Regions from separate parts of the Streptomyces sp. NPDC058665 genome, predicted to be linked through region 2. Evidence: riboswitches for the same ligand, from Rfam matches in the RefSeq annotation. Region 2 holds a riboswitch; the other holds the start of a gene.

Region 1 (7,584 bases), on a different contig from region 2:
GCCATCACCATGGGGCAGGTCGCCGAGCCGTACATCCCGCTGCGCGCCGTACGTCACTTGGAGAAGGGCCGCGTCGTCATCTTCGGCGCCGGCATGGGGATGCCGTACTTCTCCACCGACACCACCGCCGCCCAGCGTGCCCTGGAGATCGACGCCGAAGCACTGCTGATGGGCAAGAACGGCGTGGACGGGGTGTACGACTCCGACCCCAAGACCAATCCCGACGCGGTGAAGTTCGACGCGCTGGAGTACGGCGAGGTGATCACCCGCAACCTCAAGGTCGCCGATGCCACGGCCGTCACTCTCTGCCGCGACAACGCGCTGCCGATCCTTGTCTTCGAACTCCTCACGGAGGGCAATATCGCGCGCGCCGTCAAGGGTGAGAAGATCGGCACGCTGGTGAGCGATCAGGGCACCCGGGCCTGAACTCCGGCTGCCCCGCACGGGGATGGACAAAGCCCTGCCGGTCGGACACCGTGCAGGAAGAAGACGCGACGCAGGTGCCGCCGGCCCTGTAAGCACACCGGGCCCACTCAAGACACGCAGGAGCAAGTGGTGATCGAAGAGACCCTCCTCGAAGCAGAGGAGAAGATGGAGAAGGCCGTCCTGGTCGCCAAGGAGGACTTCGCCGCGATCCGCACCGGTCGTGCGCACCCGGCGATGTTCAACAAGATCGTGGCGGACTACTACGGTGCCCTGACCCCGATCAACCAGCTGGCCTCGTTCTCGGTGCCCGAGCCGCGCATGGCCGTGGTGACCCCGTTCGACAAGAGCGCGCTGCGCAACATCGAGCAGGCCATCCGCGACTCCGACCTTGGAGTGAACCCCAGCAACGACGGAAACATCATCCGCGTGGTGTTCCCCGAGCTCACGCAGGACCGCCGCAAGGAGTACATCAAGGTCGCCAAGACCAAGGCGGAGGACTCGAAGATCTCGATCCGCTCCGTACGCCGCAAGGCCAAGGAGACGATCGACAAGCTGATCAAGGACGGCGAGGTCGGCGAGGACGAAGGCCGCCGCGCGGAGAAAGAGCTCGACGACATCACGGCGAAGTACGTCGCCCAGGTTGACGAGCTGCTCAAGCACAAGGAAGCCGAGCTGCTCGAGGTCTGATGAACGACTCTTCCTGGGGGGCCCCGCCGACTGCCGGTTACTGGGGACCGCCTGACCAGGGGGCTGCCCCGGCGGGTCCCGCATACGATGAGCTTGACGCACAGCAGACTCGGCCCATGCCCATCGTGCCCGACGTACCCGCGAGCGGCGGGTTCCAGGATGACGACCGGGGGGCTGCTCGGCCGGGCGGCCCCTTGTTCCGTGACGAAACGCCGCAGGAGCCCATGTCCGCCCCTCCGCCACCCCCGCCGAAGAAGCGGGCAGGCCGCGACCTCCGGGCGGCCATAGGTGTCGGTGTGGGACTTGGCGCGGTGATCGTGGCGTCCCTCTTCATCGTGAAGGCCGTCTTCATCGGCGTCATAGTGGTCGCCGTCGTCGTCGGGCTCTGGGAGTTGACCTCCCGGCTCGACGAGAAGAAGGGCATCAAGGCACCCCTTGTCCCGCTCGCGGTCGGTGGTGCGGCGATGGTGGTCGCCGGCTACGTACGGGGCGCGGAAGGCGCCTGGGTCGCCACGGCGCTCACGGCGCTCGCCGTGCTCGCCTGGCGTATGACGGAGCCGCCCGAGGGCTATCTCAAGGACGTGACGGCGGGTGTTTTCGCGGCGTTCTACGTGCCCTTCCTGGCGACGTTCGTCGCGATGATGCTCAAGGCGGACGACGGCGCGCAGCGTGTGCTCACGTTCCTGGTTCTGACCATCGTCAGTGACACCGGTGCCTACGCGATCGGCTGGCGCTTCGGCAGCCACAAACTGGCGCCGCGCATCAGCCCCGGCAAGACCCGTGAAGGCCTCCTGGGCGCCGTGGGGTTCGCCTTGGCGGCCGGCGCGCTGTGCATGCAGTTCCTCATCGAGGACGGCACCTGGTGGCAAGGGCTGCTGCTCGGTCTCGCCGTGGCGGCCAGTGCCACGCTCGGGGACCTGGGTGAGTCGATGATCAAGCGGGACCTCGGGATCAAGGACATGGGCACGCTGCTGCCCGGTCACGGCGGCATCATGGACCGCCTCGACTCGCTTCTGCCTACGGCCCCGGTGGTGTGGCTGCTGCTGGTGGTCTTCGTCGGCTCGGGCTGAGCCCTGTCCGTACCGGTTACCCTGGTAAGGCCCGCCGTCCTGGACGGCGGGCCTTACTGCGCTCCGCGGTCGCGGAGCCCGTCACATGAGGTCTCCTGGCACCGGCAGTGTGCCCATGTCCCTCCCGCAGCCGGCGGGGAACACCGGCCTCGTCGTACCGAGGAGAAAACAGCTCATGGCACCGCCCAACCCCGGAGAGCTCACGTTCGTCGCGCCCCGTGGCGCCAAGAAGCCGCCGAGGCATCTCGCCGACCTCACGCCGGAAGAGCGCCGTGAGGCCGTCGCGTCGCTAGGCGAGAAAGCGTTCCGTGCCAAGCAGCTGTCGCAGCACTACTTCGCGCGGTTCGCGCACGACCCCGCCGAGTGGACGGACATCCCGGCCGCCGCGCGCGCGAGGCTGGCCACGGAGCTGCTGCCAGACCTGATGTCCGTGGTCCGGCACATCTCCTGCGACGACGACACCACCCGTAAAACGCTGTGGCGACTGCACGACGGCACGCTCGTCGAGTCCGTCCTGATGCGTTACCCGGACCGGGTCACCATGTGCATCTCCTCGCAGGCGGGGTGCGGCATGAACTGCCCGTTCTGCGCCACGGGGCAGGCGGGCCTCGACCGCAACCTGTCCACGGCGGAGATCGTGCACCAGATCGTGGACGGCATGCGCGCGCTGCGCGACGGCGAAGTCCCCGGCGGGCCCGCCCGGCTGTCCAACATCGTCTTCATGGGCATGGGCGAACCACTCGCCAACTACCGCCGCGTCGTCGGGGCGATCCGCCGGCTGACCGACCCCGAGCCGGACGGTCTCGGTCTCTCGCAACGGGGCATCACCGTCTCGACGGTGGGCCTGGTGCCCGCGATGCTGCGGTTCGCCGACGAGGGCTTCAAGTGTCGTCTCGCCGTCTCTCTGCACGCGCCCGACGACGAACTGCGCGACACCCTCGTGCCGGTCAACACCCGTTGGAAGGTGCGGGAGGTGCTGGACGCCGCTTGGGAGTACACGGAGAAGTCGGGCCGCCGCATCTCCATCGAGTACGCCATGATCCGCGACATCAACGACCAGGCGTGGCGGGGTGATCTGCTGGGACGGCTGCTCAAGGGGAAGCGGGTGCACGTCAATCTGATTCCGCTCAACCCGACGCCCGGCTCGAAGTGGACCGCCTCGCGCCCCGAGGACGAGAAGGCCTTCGTCGAGGCCATCGCCTCCCACGGGGTGCCCGTAACGGTGCGCGACACCCGCGGTCAGGAGATCGACGGGGCCTGCGGTCAGCTGGCGGCGACGGAGCGCTGAGCGCGGCCTAGGGGCCCCGTTGGGGTCCATGTACCCTGGGCTTCGAACGAATTACATATTCCGACAGGGGAGCGCCACAGCGCTGAGAGTGCGGCAGAGGCTCGGGAAGAGCCTCACGGTCGCAGACCCTCTGAACCTTGCCCAGGTCATTCTGGGTAGGAAGTTCGGTCATCACTCATGCTGTTGCGCCCTGCCCCGCTCCGGTCCGCCGGTGCGGGGCAGGGCCGCGTCTTCTCCTGGACATCCCAGGAGGAATTCAGTTGCGTACCACGAAGAAGATGGCGGTGGGCGCCGTCGCCGCGGCGCTGGGAGTCTCCACGCTCGCCGCGTGCGGCGGCGGGTCAGAGGACTCCACATCCTCGGACGGCACGAAGGCCAAGACCGTGACACTTGTCGCCCATGACTCGTTCGCCGCCTCGGACTCCGTACTGAAGGAGTTCACCGAGAAGACGGGCTACACCCTCAAGGTGCTGAAGAGCGGCGAGGCCGGCGAGGCGCTCAACAAGGAGATCCTCACCAAGGGTTCGCCGCAGGGCGACGTCTTCTTCGGCGTCGACAACACCCTCCTCTCGCGCGCTCTCGACAACGGCCTGTTCACGCCGCACCAGGCGAAGGGCCTCGACCAGGTCCGCGCCGACGTACGGCTCGACGACGCCGAGCACCGTGTCACGCCCGTCGACACCGGCGATATCTGCGTCAACTATGACAAGGCGTACTTCGCGGACAAGAAGCTGACGCCGCCGGAGTCCTTCGCCGACCTGACGAAGCCCGCCTACAAGGACCTCCTTGTGGTCGAGAACGCTGAGCAGTCCTCGCCGGGCCTCGGCTTCCTCCTCGGCACTGTCGCCGCGTACGGGGACGACGGCTGGCAGGGCTACTGGAAGAAGCTCAAGGCCAACGGCGTCCAGGTCGTCGACAGCTGGGAACAGGCCTACAACGAGGACTTCTCGGGCTCCGCAGGCGGCAAGAAGGCGAAGGCGGAGCGCCCGCTCGTCGTCTCGTACGCGTCGAGCCCGCCCGTCGAGGTCCTGTACGCCGAACCCCAGCCGAAGGATGCGCCGACCGGCGTCGCCACGGGGACCTGCTTCCGCCAGATCGAGTTCGCCGGTCTGCTCCAGGGGGCGAAGAACGAGGCGGGAGGTAAGGCCCTCCTGGACTTCCTGGTGAGCAAGACCTTCCAGGAGGACATGCCGCTCAACATGTTCGTGAATCCGGTCGTCGACGGTGCGAAGCTTCCCGCGCTCTTCACCGACCACGGCGCCGTCGTCGACAAGCCGCAGACCGTGGCTCCGGAGAAGATAGCCAAGAACCGTGACGAGTGGATCCAGTCGTGGTCCTCACTCGTCGTCAAGTAGGCGCGGACGCCGCGCGGAAGGGCGGGCCGGGCCGCATACGGGGCGGGGACGCCGAGGGCGCGGTGCGTGCGGCGCGGCGCCGGGGGAGTGCCGGACGGCTGTGCCTCATGGCCGTGCCCGTCGCGTTCTTCGGCGTCTTTTTCGCCTACCCCGTCGCCGCGATCGTCGGCCGCGGGCTGAAGGCCGACGGCTCCTGGCACTGGGGCAGATTCGGCGACGTACTGAGCCGGCCCGACATCGGGCAGGTGCTCTGGTTCACGACATGGCAGGCCGCCGTCTCCACCGCCCTCACCCTGCTGATCGCGCTCCCCGGTGCCTACGTCTTCGCGCGCTTCGAGTTCCCCGGCAAACAGCTCCTGCGCGCCGTCGTGACGGTGCCGTTCGTCCTGCCGACCGTCGTCGTCGGCACGGCGTTCCTCGCGCTGCTGGGGCGCGGCGGGCTGCTCGACGAACTGTGGGGCATACGGGCGGACACAACGGTGTGGGCGATCCTCGCCGCGCATGTTTTCTTCAACTACGCGGTGGTCGTCCGCACCGTGGGTGGCCTCTGGGCGCAACTGGACCCACGTCAGGAGGAGGCCGCACGGGTACTCGGTGCCGGGCGGCTCGCGGCGTGGTGGCGGGTCACGCTGCCCGCGTTGGGCCCCGCCGTGGCGGCCGCTGCGCTGATGGTCTTCCTCTTCACCTTCACCTCCTTCGGTATCGTCCAGATCCTGGGCGGTCCCGCGTACTCCACCTTGGAGGTGGAGATCTACCGGCAGACCGCGCGACTGCTCGATCTGCCCACGGCCGCCGTTCTGACGATGGTCCAGTTCGCCGCCGTCGGCGCGATCCTGGCGCTGCACGCCTGGACCGTACGGAGGCGGGAGACCGCCCTGAAACTGGTCGATCCCGCGCAGACGGTGCGCAGACCGCGCGGAGTCGGCCAGTGGGCGCTGCTCGCCGGCGTGCTCGGCACCGTCCTCCTGCTGATCCTGCTGCCTCTCGGCGTGCTGATCGAGCGGTCGCTCGACGGCCCGGCCGGGTACGGCTTCGACTACTACCGGGCGCTGCGATCGGTGGAGGCGAGCGGCGGCACGTTTCTCGTCCCGCCGCTGGAAGCGGTCTGGAACTCCCTGCGTTACGCCCTCGTCGCCACCGTCATCGCCCTGGTCGTGGGCGGGCTCGCCGCGGCAGCGCTCAGGCGGGCGGGGCGCCTCGTACGGGGCTTCGACGCGCTGCTGATGCTCCCGCTGGGCGTCTCGGCGGTCACTGTCGGCTTCGGGTTCCTGATCACGCTCGACAAGCCGCCGCTGGACCTGCGGGCGTCGTGGATCCTGGTGCCGCTGGCCCAGGCGTTGGTGGGGGTCCCCTTCGTCGTACGGACCATGCTTCCGGTCCTGCGTGCCGTGGACGGGCGGTTGCGCGAGGCCGCAGCGGTTCTTGGGGCGTCGCCGCTGCGCGTGTGGCGGGAGGTCGATCTGCCGGTGGTGCGGCGAGCGGTGCTGGTGGCCGCCGGATTCGCCTTCGCGGTCTCGCTCGGTGAGTTCGGTGCCACGGTCTTCATCGCGCGACCGGACCGGCCGACGCTGCCAGTGGCGGTCGCGCGGTTGCTGGGGCGGCCCGGTGATCTCAACTACGGGCAGGCGATGGCGCTGAGCACGGTGCTGATGGTGGTGTGCGCGGTGTCGTTGCTGGTGCTCGAACGTATCCGTACCGACCGTTCCGGAGAGTTCTGATGGCCCTGCTCACTCTTGAGGACGTGACGGTGCGATTCGGGCACCGTACGGCGCTCGACTCGGTGGATCTGGAGATCGCGGCGCACGAGATCGTCTGTGTCCTCGGGCCGAGTGGCAGCGGCAAGTCCACCTTGTTGCGCGTCGTCGCCGGCCTTCAACCGCCGGACACGGGGCGGGTGTTGCTGGAGGGCGCAGATCAGGCGGGGGTGCCGGTGCACCGGCGGGGTGTCGGGCTGATGTTCCAGGACCACCAGCTCTTCCCGCAGCGTGACGTCGGCGGCAACGTCGCCTTCGGGCTGCGCATGCGTGGCGAGCCACGCGGTCAACAGCAGCGACATGTCGCCGAGTTGCTCGACCTCGTCGGCCTGCCTGGCGCCCAGCGGCGCGCCGTAGCAGCGCTGTCCGGTGGCGAGCAGCAGCGTGTGGCGCTGGCGCGGGCGCTCGCCCCGCGCCCCCGGCTGCTCATGCTTGACGAACCGCTCGGCCAGCTCGACCGGAGTCTGCGCGAACGCCTGGTCGTGGAACTGCGCGGCGTGTTCGCCCAGTTGGGTACGACGGTGCTCGCCGTCACACACGACCAGGGCGAGGCATTCGCGCTCGCCGACCGGGTCGTGGTGATGCGCGACGGACGCGTCGCCCAGAGCGGCACACCCGTCGAGGTCTGGCAGCGTCCGGCCTCCGCGTTCGTCGCGCGCTTCCTGGGGTTCGACAACGTCGTGGCCGCCACGGTGCACGGCGATGTCGCCGACACACCCTGGGGCAAGATCCCCGTGCCCGTCGGCTCACCCCAGGGGCCCCGTGCGCTCCTGGTACGACCCGCCGGGGTACGGATCGGCCTTCCCGAGGACGGACTGCGCTGCACGGTCGGGGCGCGCACCTTCCGCGGCAGCCACGTCGCCGTCCTGCTCCGCCCCACCGACGGGCCGGAGATGGAGGCGGAGTGCACCCTTCGAGATGTGCCCGACGAGGGGGCTACGGTCGGGGTCTCCTTCGCGGCTGAGGACGTGGTGGTCCTGGACGACGCCGAACCGGACCCGGCA
Region 2 (7,584 bases):
GGTGTCGTCAGACGGCGAGCGCCTGAGCGCGGCGCTTCACCTCCGTACCGCGATTCTCGCTGAGGGCCTGCGCGGGCGTGCCCGGCAGGGACGGGTCGGGAGTGAAGAGCCACTCAAGCATCTCTTCGTCGGTGAAGCTGTCGTCCCTCAGGAGCGTCAAGGTCCCGGCGAGGCCCTTGACGACCTTGTTGCCGTCGATGAAGGCGGCCGGCACCTGGAGCGCGCGGTTCTCCCCGCGGCGCACGGCGATCAGCGTGCCTTCCTTCACCAGCTGACGCACACGCGTCACCTCGATATCCAGCATTTCGGCGATATCGGGCAGGTGAAGCCAGGCAGGGACGAGAGCATCGATCTTTGCGTCAATCTCAGTCACAGGACAAGCCTGCCATCCCGGACTGACAGTCGGAAGCCGAGCGGGACGGCGAACGGGTCGCCGGGCGGTGTCGGGCGAGGTCGGGCTGGGTCAGAGAACCGTCGATTTGAGCGGTACGGCCGGGTCTGCGGCCCGCCGCGTGTCGATCCGCGCGCCCGACGCGACGAGCTTGCGGCCCTGCGCCAGATCACGCGGCCGGCCAACGGTCATCAGCGACACCAGCGCCCCCTCGCGCAGCCACAGGACCGACCAGGCGGCGGTCGCCGGGTCGCCGCGCCACAGCAGCGTGTCGGCCCGCGCGTGATGGCCCGCGTACTGCACGAAGCGGCCGAACTGCTCGGACCAGAAGTACGGCACGGGGTCGTACGGCTCGTGAGCCTCCCCCACGATGTCCGCCGCGACCGTGCGCGGCCCCTGGAGCGCGTTGTCCCAGTGGTGCACCAGCAGCCGCTCGCCGTAGCGGGCCGAGGGGAACGAGGCGCAGTCCCCGACCGCGTACACGTCGGCCCGTGACGTGCGCAGCCGGTCGTCGGCCGTGACGGCGCCCTCGGGGCCGGTCGCGATGCCGGAGCCCGCCAGCCAGGCCGTGGCGGGTCTGGCACCGATGCCCACGACGACCGCGTCCGCCGCCAGCTCGCGGCCGTCGGCGAGGGCCACCGTGCCGGGCCCGACGCCCGTCACGCGCGCGTGGGTGAGGAGTTCCGCGCCGCTCTGCGCGTACCAGTCCCCCATCGGAGTGGCGACCTCGGCCGGCAGGGCGCCCGCGAGCGGACGGTCCGCGGCCTCGACGACGGTCACCGCGCAGTCGGCCTCCCGGGCGGCGGTGGTGAACTCGGCGCCGATCCAGCCCGCGCCGACCACGACGACGTGGTTCCGGCGGTCCAGGACGGGGCGCAGCCGCGCGGCGTCGTCCAGGGTGTGCAGCAGATGGACACCGGGCGTTTCCTCGGTGCCGGGGAGGGTGATCGGTCCGGCGCCGGTGGCGAGGACCAGTACGTCGTACGGGACCGGCCCCGCCGCCGTGTCCACCTCGTGGTCGTCGGGGCGCACGCCGGTCACTTCCAGTCCCAGCCGCAGCTCCAGGGAGAGCGCGTCGAAGTCCACGTCGAAGGCCGAACTCTCCGCCGTCCCAAGGAGGACGGCCTTCGAGAGTGGGGGCCTGTCGTAGGGCTGGTGGGGCTCGGCCCCGATGAGGGTGACGGGGCCGCCGTACCCCAGTTCACGCAGGGCGACGGCGGTCTGTACGCCCGCCATGCCCGCGCCGACGATGACGGTGCGCCGCCGGTCCGCCTGCTTCCGCTGCTCGTTCACCTGATCACCTTAGGGTCTGGCTTTTGGATCGGGCCGGGACGACGACGCCCTTACAGGGCGCGGGGAGCGGGGGTTACGCTGACCCGGAAGCATCTGTCGGCAGTAGCGAACAAGAGACTTCACACCTCGCGGGAGCCCGTACGCACCGGGCTGAGAGGGAGGCTGACGCGGCCTCCGACCGTACGAACCTGATCCGGGTCATGCCGGCGAAGGGAGGAGCTGGACGCCCATGCGCTCATCTCACGTTCCGTTGGAGCAATCCGGTCCGGAGACCTCTCCGGGCAGGTCTCCGGACCCGCCGGCCGGCCAAGGTCCCCGGCACACCGACGTCCTGGTCGTCGGGGGCGGCGTCATCGGCCTCGTCACCGCCTGGCGCGCGGCGCAGCGCGGGCTCGGCGTCACCGTCGTCGATCCCGAGCCCGGCGGCGGGGCCGCGCGGGTCGCCGCCGGGATGCTCGCCCCCGTCAGCGAACTCGACCACGGCGAGCAGACCCTGCTGGGGCTGAACATCGCCTCCGCGCGGCTCTATCCGGACTTCGTCGCCGAGCTGGAGTCGGCCACCGGGCAGGACACCGGCTACCGCGCCTGCGGCACGCTCGCGGTCGCTCTCGACGCCGACGACCGGGCGCGGCTGCGTGAACTCCACGCCCTCCAAAGGAGGTCGGGCCTGGAGTCCGAATGGCTCACCGGTCGCGAGTGCCGGCGGCTGGAGCCGATGCTCGCCCCGGGCGTACGCGGCGGGCTGCGGGCCGACGGCGACCACCAGATCGACCCGCGCAGGCTCGCGGCGGCCCTCGTGACAGCCTGCGAGCGGGCCGGGGTGGTCTTCCACCGGGCGTGGGCCGAGAGGCTGCGGGTCGTCCGGGACCGGGCCGCCGGAGTCACCGTCGGCGGCGGTACCGAACTCGGCGCCGGGCAGGTGGTCATCGCCGGCGGCAGTCTCAGCGGGCGGCTCGCCGGGGTGCCGGACGACGTCCTGCCGCCGGTACGGCCCGTCAAGGGCCAGGTCCTGCGGCTGACGGTGCCGCGCCCGTACGCGCCGTTCCTCTCCCGGACACTGCGGGCCGAGGTCCGCGGCAGCCATGTCTATCTGGTGCCGCGCGAGAACGGCGAGCTGGTCGTCGGCGCCACGAGCGAGGAACTCGGCTGGGACACGACGGTGACGGCGGGCGGGGTGTACGAACTCCTGCGCGACGCCCATGAACTGCTCCCCGGCATCACCGAACTGCCGCTCACCGAGACCCGCGCGGGGCTGCGGCCGACATCGCCGGACAACGCCCCGCTGCTCGGCCCGACCGCGCTGCCCGGCCTGCATCTGGCCACCGGGCACCACCGCAACGGGGTGCTCCTGACACCAGTCACCGGCCAGGTGATGGCCACTGTGCTCACGACGGGTGAACTCCCCGACGACGCACGGCCCTTCACACCGGACCGCTTCTCGCCCACGTTCGCGCCCGGCCAGGCGCCGGGTCTCTCCCCCGCCGTCTCCGCAGGTCAGGAGCAGCACGCATGACAGACACCGTGAATCCGCCCGTCGATCCGCACGCGAACCCTCCCACGAACCCGCCCGCGGACTCCTCCGTGACCGTCTCGGTGAACGGGGAGACCCGCGTCCTCACCGGCCCCGTCACCCTCGACGTCCTCGTCGCGACCCTCACCCCCGCCCCGTCCGGCGTCGCCGCCGCGCTGAACGAGACCGTCGTCCCGCGCGGACGCTGGTCGGCCACCGCCCTGTCCGACGGCGACCGCGTCGAAGTCCTCACCGCTGTCCAGGGAGGCTGAACCAGATGTCCGACGACAGGCTCGTCATCGGCGGCACCGCACTCAACTCCCGGCTCATCATGGGGACGGGCGGCGCGCCCAGCCTCGACGTACTGGAAAGGTCCCTGACCGCCTCCGGCACCGAGCTCACCACCGTCGCCATGCGCAGGCTCGACCCGACCGTGCAGGGCTCCGTCCTGTCGGTACTCGACCGGCTCGGCATCCGGGTGCTCCCGAACACGGCGGGCTGCTTCACCGCGGGCGAGGCGGTCCTCACCGCGCGGCTGGCACGTGAGGCGCTGGGTACCGACTGGATCAAGCTCGAAGTGGTCGCCGACGAGCGGACGCTGCTGCCCGACCCGATCGAACTGCTCGACGCCGCCGAGACGTTGGTGGACGACGGTTTCACCGTCCTGCCGTACACGAACGACGATCCGGTGCTCGCGAGGAAGCTGGAGGACGTGGGCTGCGCGGCGATCATGCCGCTCGGGTCACCGATCGGATCGGGTCTGGGCATCCGTAACCCGCACAACTTCGAGCTGATCACCGGCCACGCGCGCGTGCCGGTCATCCTGGACGCGGGGGCGGGCACGGCCTCCGACGCGGCGCTCGCCATGGAGCTGGGATGCGCGGCGGTCATGCTGGCGTCGGCGGTCACGCGCGCCCAGGAGCCCGTGCTGATGGCCGAGGCGATGCGGCACGCGGTCGAGGCGGGCCGGCTGGCCCACCGCGCGGGGCGCATCCCGCGCAGGCACTTCGCGGACGCCTCGTCTCCCAAGGAGGGGCTGGCGGTACTGGACCCGGAGCGGCCGGCCTTCTGACCCCCGTTCCGGGAGGGCCGGAGGGGGCCCTGGGGGACGGCGGCCGGAAGGGTGTCGGCCGATTGCCGCGAAGTGGTGTGCGCGCTGTCACAAGACGGCTCCATTGGCGCGTCCGGCCTCACCCGGGGCTGCGGGAGTGTCGGTGGCGGCTCGTAGAATCGGCCGGGTGGATACGACGCTCAAGGACCCTCTTGTCGGGCAGGTGCTCGACGGCCGTTACCGCGTCGACGCGCGCATCGCCGTCGGCGGCATGGCCACGGTCTACCGCGCTGTCGACACCCGGCTCGACCGGGTCCTGGCTCTGAAGGTGATGCACCCCGCCCTGGCGACCGACTCGGTCTTCGTGGAGCGCTTCATCCGCGAGGCCAAGTCCGTGGCGCGGCTGGCGCACCCGAACGTGGTGGGGGTCTTCGACCAGGGCGCCGAGGGCGCGTACGTGTATCTGGCGATGGAGTATGTGGAGGGCTGCACGCTGCGCGACGTCCTGCGCGAGCGCGGCGCCCTCCAGCCGCGTGCCGCCCTCGACATCCTGGAGCCGATGCTGGCCGCGCTGGGCGCCGCGCACCGGGCCGGCTTCATCCACCGGGACATCAAGCCGGAGAACGTCCTGATAGGGGACGACGGCCGGGTGAAGGTCGCCGACTTCGGTCTCGTACGGGCCGTCGGCTCGGTCACCAACACCAGCGGCACGATCCTCGGCACGGTCTCCTATCTCGCTCCTGAGCAGATCGAGTACGGCACCTCCGACACCCGGGTCGACGTGTACGCGTGCGGTGTCGTCCTGCACGAGATGCTGACCGGCGCCAAGCCGCACGGCGGGGACACCCCCGCGCAGGTGCTCTATCTCCATCTGAACGAGGACGTGCCCGCGCCGTCCGCCGCCGTGCCCGGAATGGCGATCGAGCTGGACGAGCTGGTCGCGGCGGCCACCGCCCGCAATCCTGAGATCCGCCCCGAGGACGCGGTGGCGCTCCTCGCGATGACCCGGGAGACACGCGCCGCGCTCGACGACGCGCAGCTGGACGCGATGCCGCCGCAGGCGACGACGTCCACGACCACGTCGGCCTCCACCGGCACGAAGGCCGGCAAGGCAGCCAAAGGCGGCAAGGGCCGCACGGGCGGCACAAGGGTGGGCGCCGCTTCGGAGCCGTCCCAGGACAGCCACGACAGCGTCGACGGCGGGGCCGGGCGCTCACGGGACGCCTCCCAGGCTTCCTACGCCCCCTCCGGAGCCACGCCGGCCACCGGTGCGGGTGATGGCCTCGGGGACGGCTCCGACGACCGTACGAGCGTGATTCCGCGCCTTGTCCGCTCCCCGGTGTCGGCCGACGAATCCGGTACGCCCGGCCCGGCCGCCTCCTCGGGAGACGACCAGGTCCGCCGCACCAGCCGGCTCACACTGCCGCCGCCTGGACCGCCCGCCCCGGCGCGACGGCCTCCCGCGCGCCGCCGGGGCGCGTCCGGACCCCCCAGGGGCGTCGTCGCCATCGTGGTGGCCGCGCTGCTGGTGCTCGGTGTGGGCGTCGGGGTCTGGTACATCAACTCCGGGCAGTTCACCCGTGTCCCCTCCGTCCTCGGACAGACCGAGGAGGTCGCGAAGAAGCGTCTCGCCGACGCCGGTCTGGACGCGAAGGTGGAACAGGACTTCAGCGGGACGTTCGAGCGCGGCACGGTCATGCGCACCGACCCCGAGCCGCGGTCGCGGATACGGGGCAACGGGTCGGTGACCCTCGTCATCTCACGCGGCCCGGAGATCGTGCGGGTCCCGGATCTGGCCGGCAAGTCGCTGGCCGACGCCAAGGACGCCCTCAGGAAGGCCGGGCTTGCGCCCGGCGTCGTCACCCGCTCCTTCGACCAGCAGACCGATCAGGGCGACATCATCCGCACCCAGCCGAAGGCGGGTACGGAGCTGCGGCCCGACGCGGGTGTCGCGCTGGTCGTCAGCAAGGGCAGCCCGGTCCACATGCCCGACGTGACCGGTCAGTCCGAGGAGGAGGCGACCGCCTCGCTGGAGGACGCGGGACTCGACGTGAGGATCGCGGCCGAGCGGGTCAACTCCCCCGAGGACGCCGGGTCGGTGGCCAGGCAGTCCGCGAAGGAGGGCACCAAGCTCGCCCGCGGCGACAGGGTCACGCTGACCATCTCCAAGGGCCCGCGGATGATCGCCGTCCCGGACGTCACCGGGAAGTCGATAGACGCCGCGAAGACGGAGCTGTCGGAGGCGGGCTTCGAGGTGAAGGTCGACCGGAGCTTCCCGTTCCTGGACGACACCGTGGAGAAGCAGTCCGTCGACGGCGGCGAAGAGGCCCCCGAGGGCAGCACCATCACCATCACGACCAAGGGAATCTGAGGCTTGACGCTCCCCGACCGCCCGCGCAATCCCGTAGGCGGCCATGTTCCGGTGGCGGGCGGTCTCGCCCGCGTGGGGCTGGCCTGGGCACGTGACATCGGCGCCGAGACCGTCCAGGTCTTCGTCGCCAACCCGCGGGGCTGGGCGACACCGCGCGGGAATCCCGCGCAGGACGAACGGTTCCGCGCGGAGTGCGCGGCCGAGGGGCTGTCCGCGTACATCCACGCGCCCTACCTGATCAACTTCGGCTCCCACACGCCTGAGACGGCCGAGAGGTCCGTGGAGTCACTGCGGCACAGCCTTCGCCGGGGCCGGGAGATCGGCGCGCCGGGCGTCGTCGTGCACACCGGATCGGCGACCGGCGGGCGGACGCGCGAGGTGGCGCTGGCGCAGGTACGGGAGCTGCTGCTGCCGCTTCTCGACGAGTTGACGCACGACGACGACCCGTATCTGCTGCTGGAGTCGACCGCGGGGCAGGGCTCCTCGCTCTGTTCGCTGGCCGGGGACTTCGGTCCGTACTTCGCCGCGCTGGACTCGCACCCCAAGCTCGGTGTCTGCCTCGACACGTGCCACATCTTCGCCGCGGGCCACGATCTGGCCGCGCCCGGCGGGACACGCCGGACGCTGGACGAGCTCGTGGAGACGGTGGGTCCCGGGCGCCTGCGGCTGATCCACGCCAACGACTCCAAGGACGTCTGCGGCGCCCTCAAGGACCGCCATGTGAACGTCGGCGCGGGCCATATCGGCGAGGAGCCGTTCCGGGCGCTGTTCTCGCATCCGGCGACCGAGGGCGTTCCGCTGGTGATCGAGACCCCCGGCGGCAAGGAGGGCCACGCGGCGGACGTGGCCCTGCTCAAGAAGCTGCGCGAGCACGGGTAAGGCCCCGGGTCCTGTCCTAAGGGCTGTCCCGTAATCCCCGGTGGATCAGCGCGCGGCGTCAGATGCGGTGCATCGCAAGGCGGAGGGTC

What was found. Region 2 has a riboswitch for thiamine pyrophosphate ahead of thiO (glycine oxidase ThiO). Riboswitches for the same ligand answer to the same signal wherever they lie in the genome.
Region 1: linked by a shared signal. The riboswitch ahead of ACFWV8_RS08125 (thiamine ABC transporter substrate binding subunit) and the one ahead of thiO (glycine oxidase ThiO) in region 2 are both predicted to bind thiamine pyrophosphate.

Annotation. Positions count from the first base shown of each region.
Region 1 is NZ_JBHXRX010000009.1:79,241-86,824, forward strand. Features, by position in the region: gene pyrH (UMP kinase) at 1-426, shown strand, start outside; gene frr (ribosome recycling factor) at 556-1,113, shown strand; gene ACFWV8_RS08115 (phosphatidate cytidylyltransferase) at 1,113-2,183, shown strand; gene rlmN (23S rRNA (adenine(2503)-C(2))-methyltransferase RlmN) at 2,359-3,471, shown strand; TPP riboswitch at 3,527-3,651, shown strand; gene ACFWV8_RS08125 (thiamine ABC transporter substrate binding subunit) at 3,732-4,826, shown strand; gene ACFWV8_RS08130 (ABC transporter permease) at 4,934-6,544, shown strand; gene ACFWV8_RS08135 (ABC transporter ATP-binding protein) at 6,544-7,584, shown strand, end outside.
Region 2 is NZ_JBHXRX010000071.1:17-7,600, forward strand. Features, by position in the region: gene ACFWV8_RS32410 (Rv2175c family DNA-binding protein) at 8-373, opposite strand; gene ACFWV8_RS32415 (NAD(P)/FAD-dependent oxidoreductase) at 464-1,627, opposite strand; TPP riboswitch at 1,803-1,917, shown strand; gene thiO (glycine oxidase ThiO) at 1,914-3,197, shown strand; gene thiS (sulfur carrier protein ThiS) at 3,266-3,466, shown strand; gene ACFWV8_RS32430 (thiazole synthase) at 3,472-4,266, shown strand; gene ACFWV8_RS32435 (PASTA domain-containing protein) at 4,433-6,616, shown strand; gene ACFWV8_RS32440 (deoxyribonuclease IV) at 6,620-7,495, shown strand.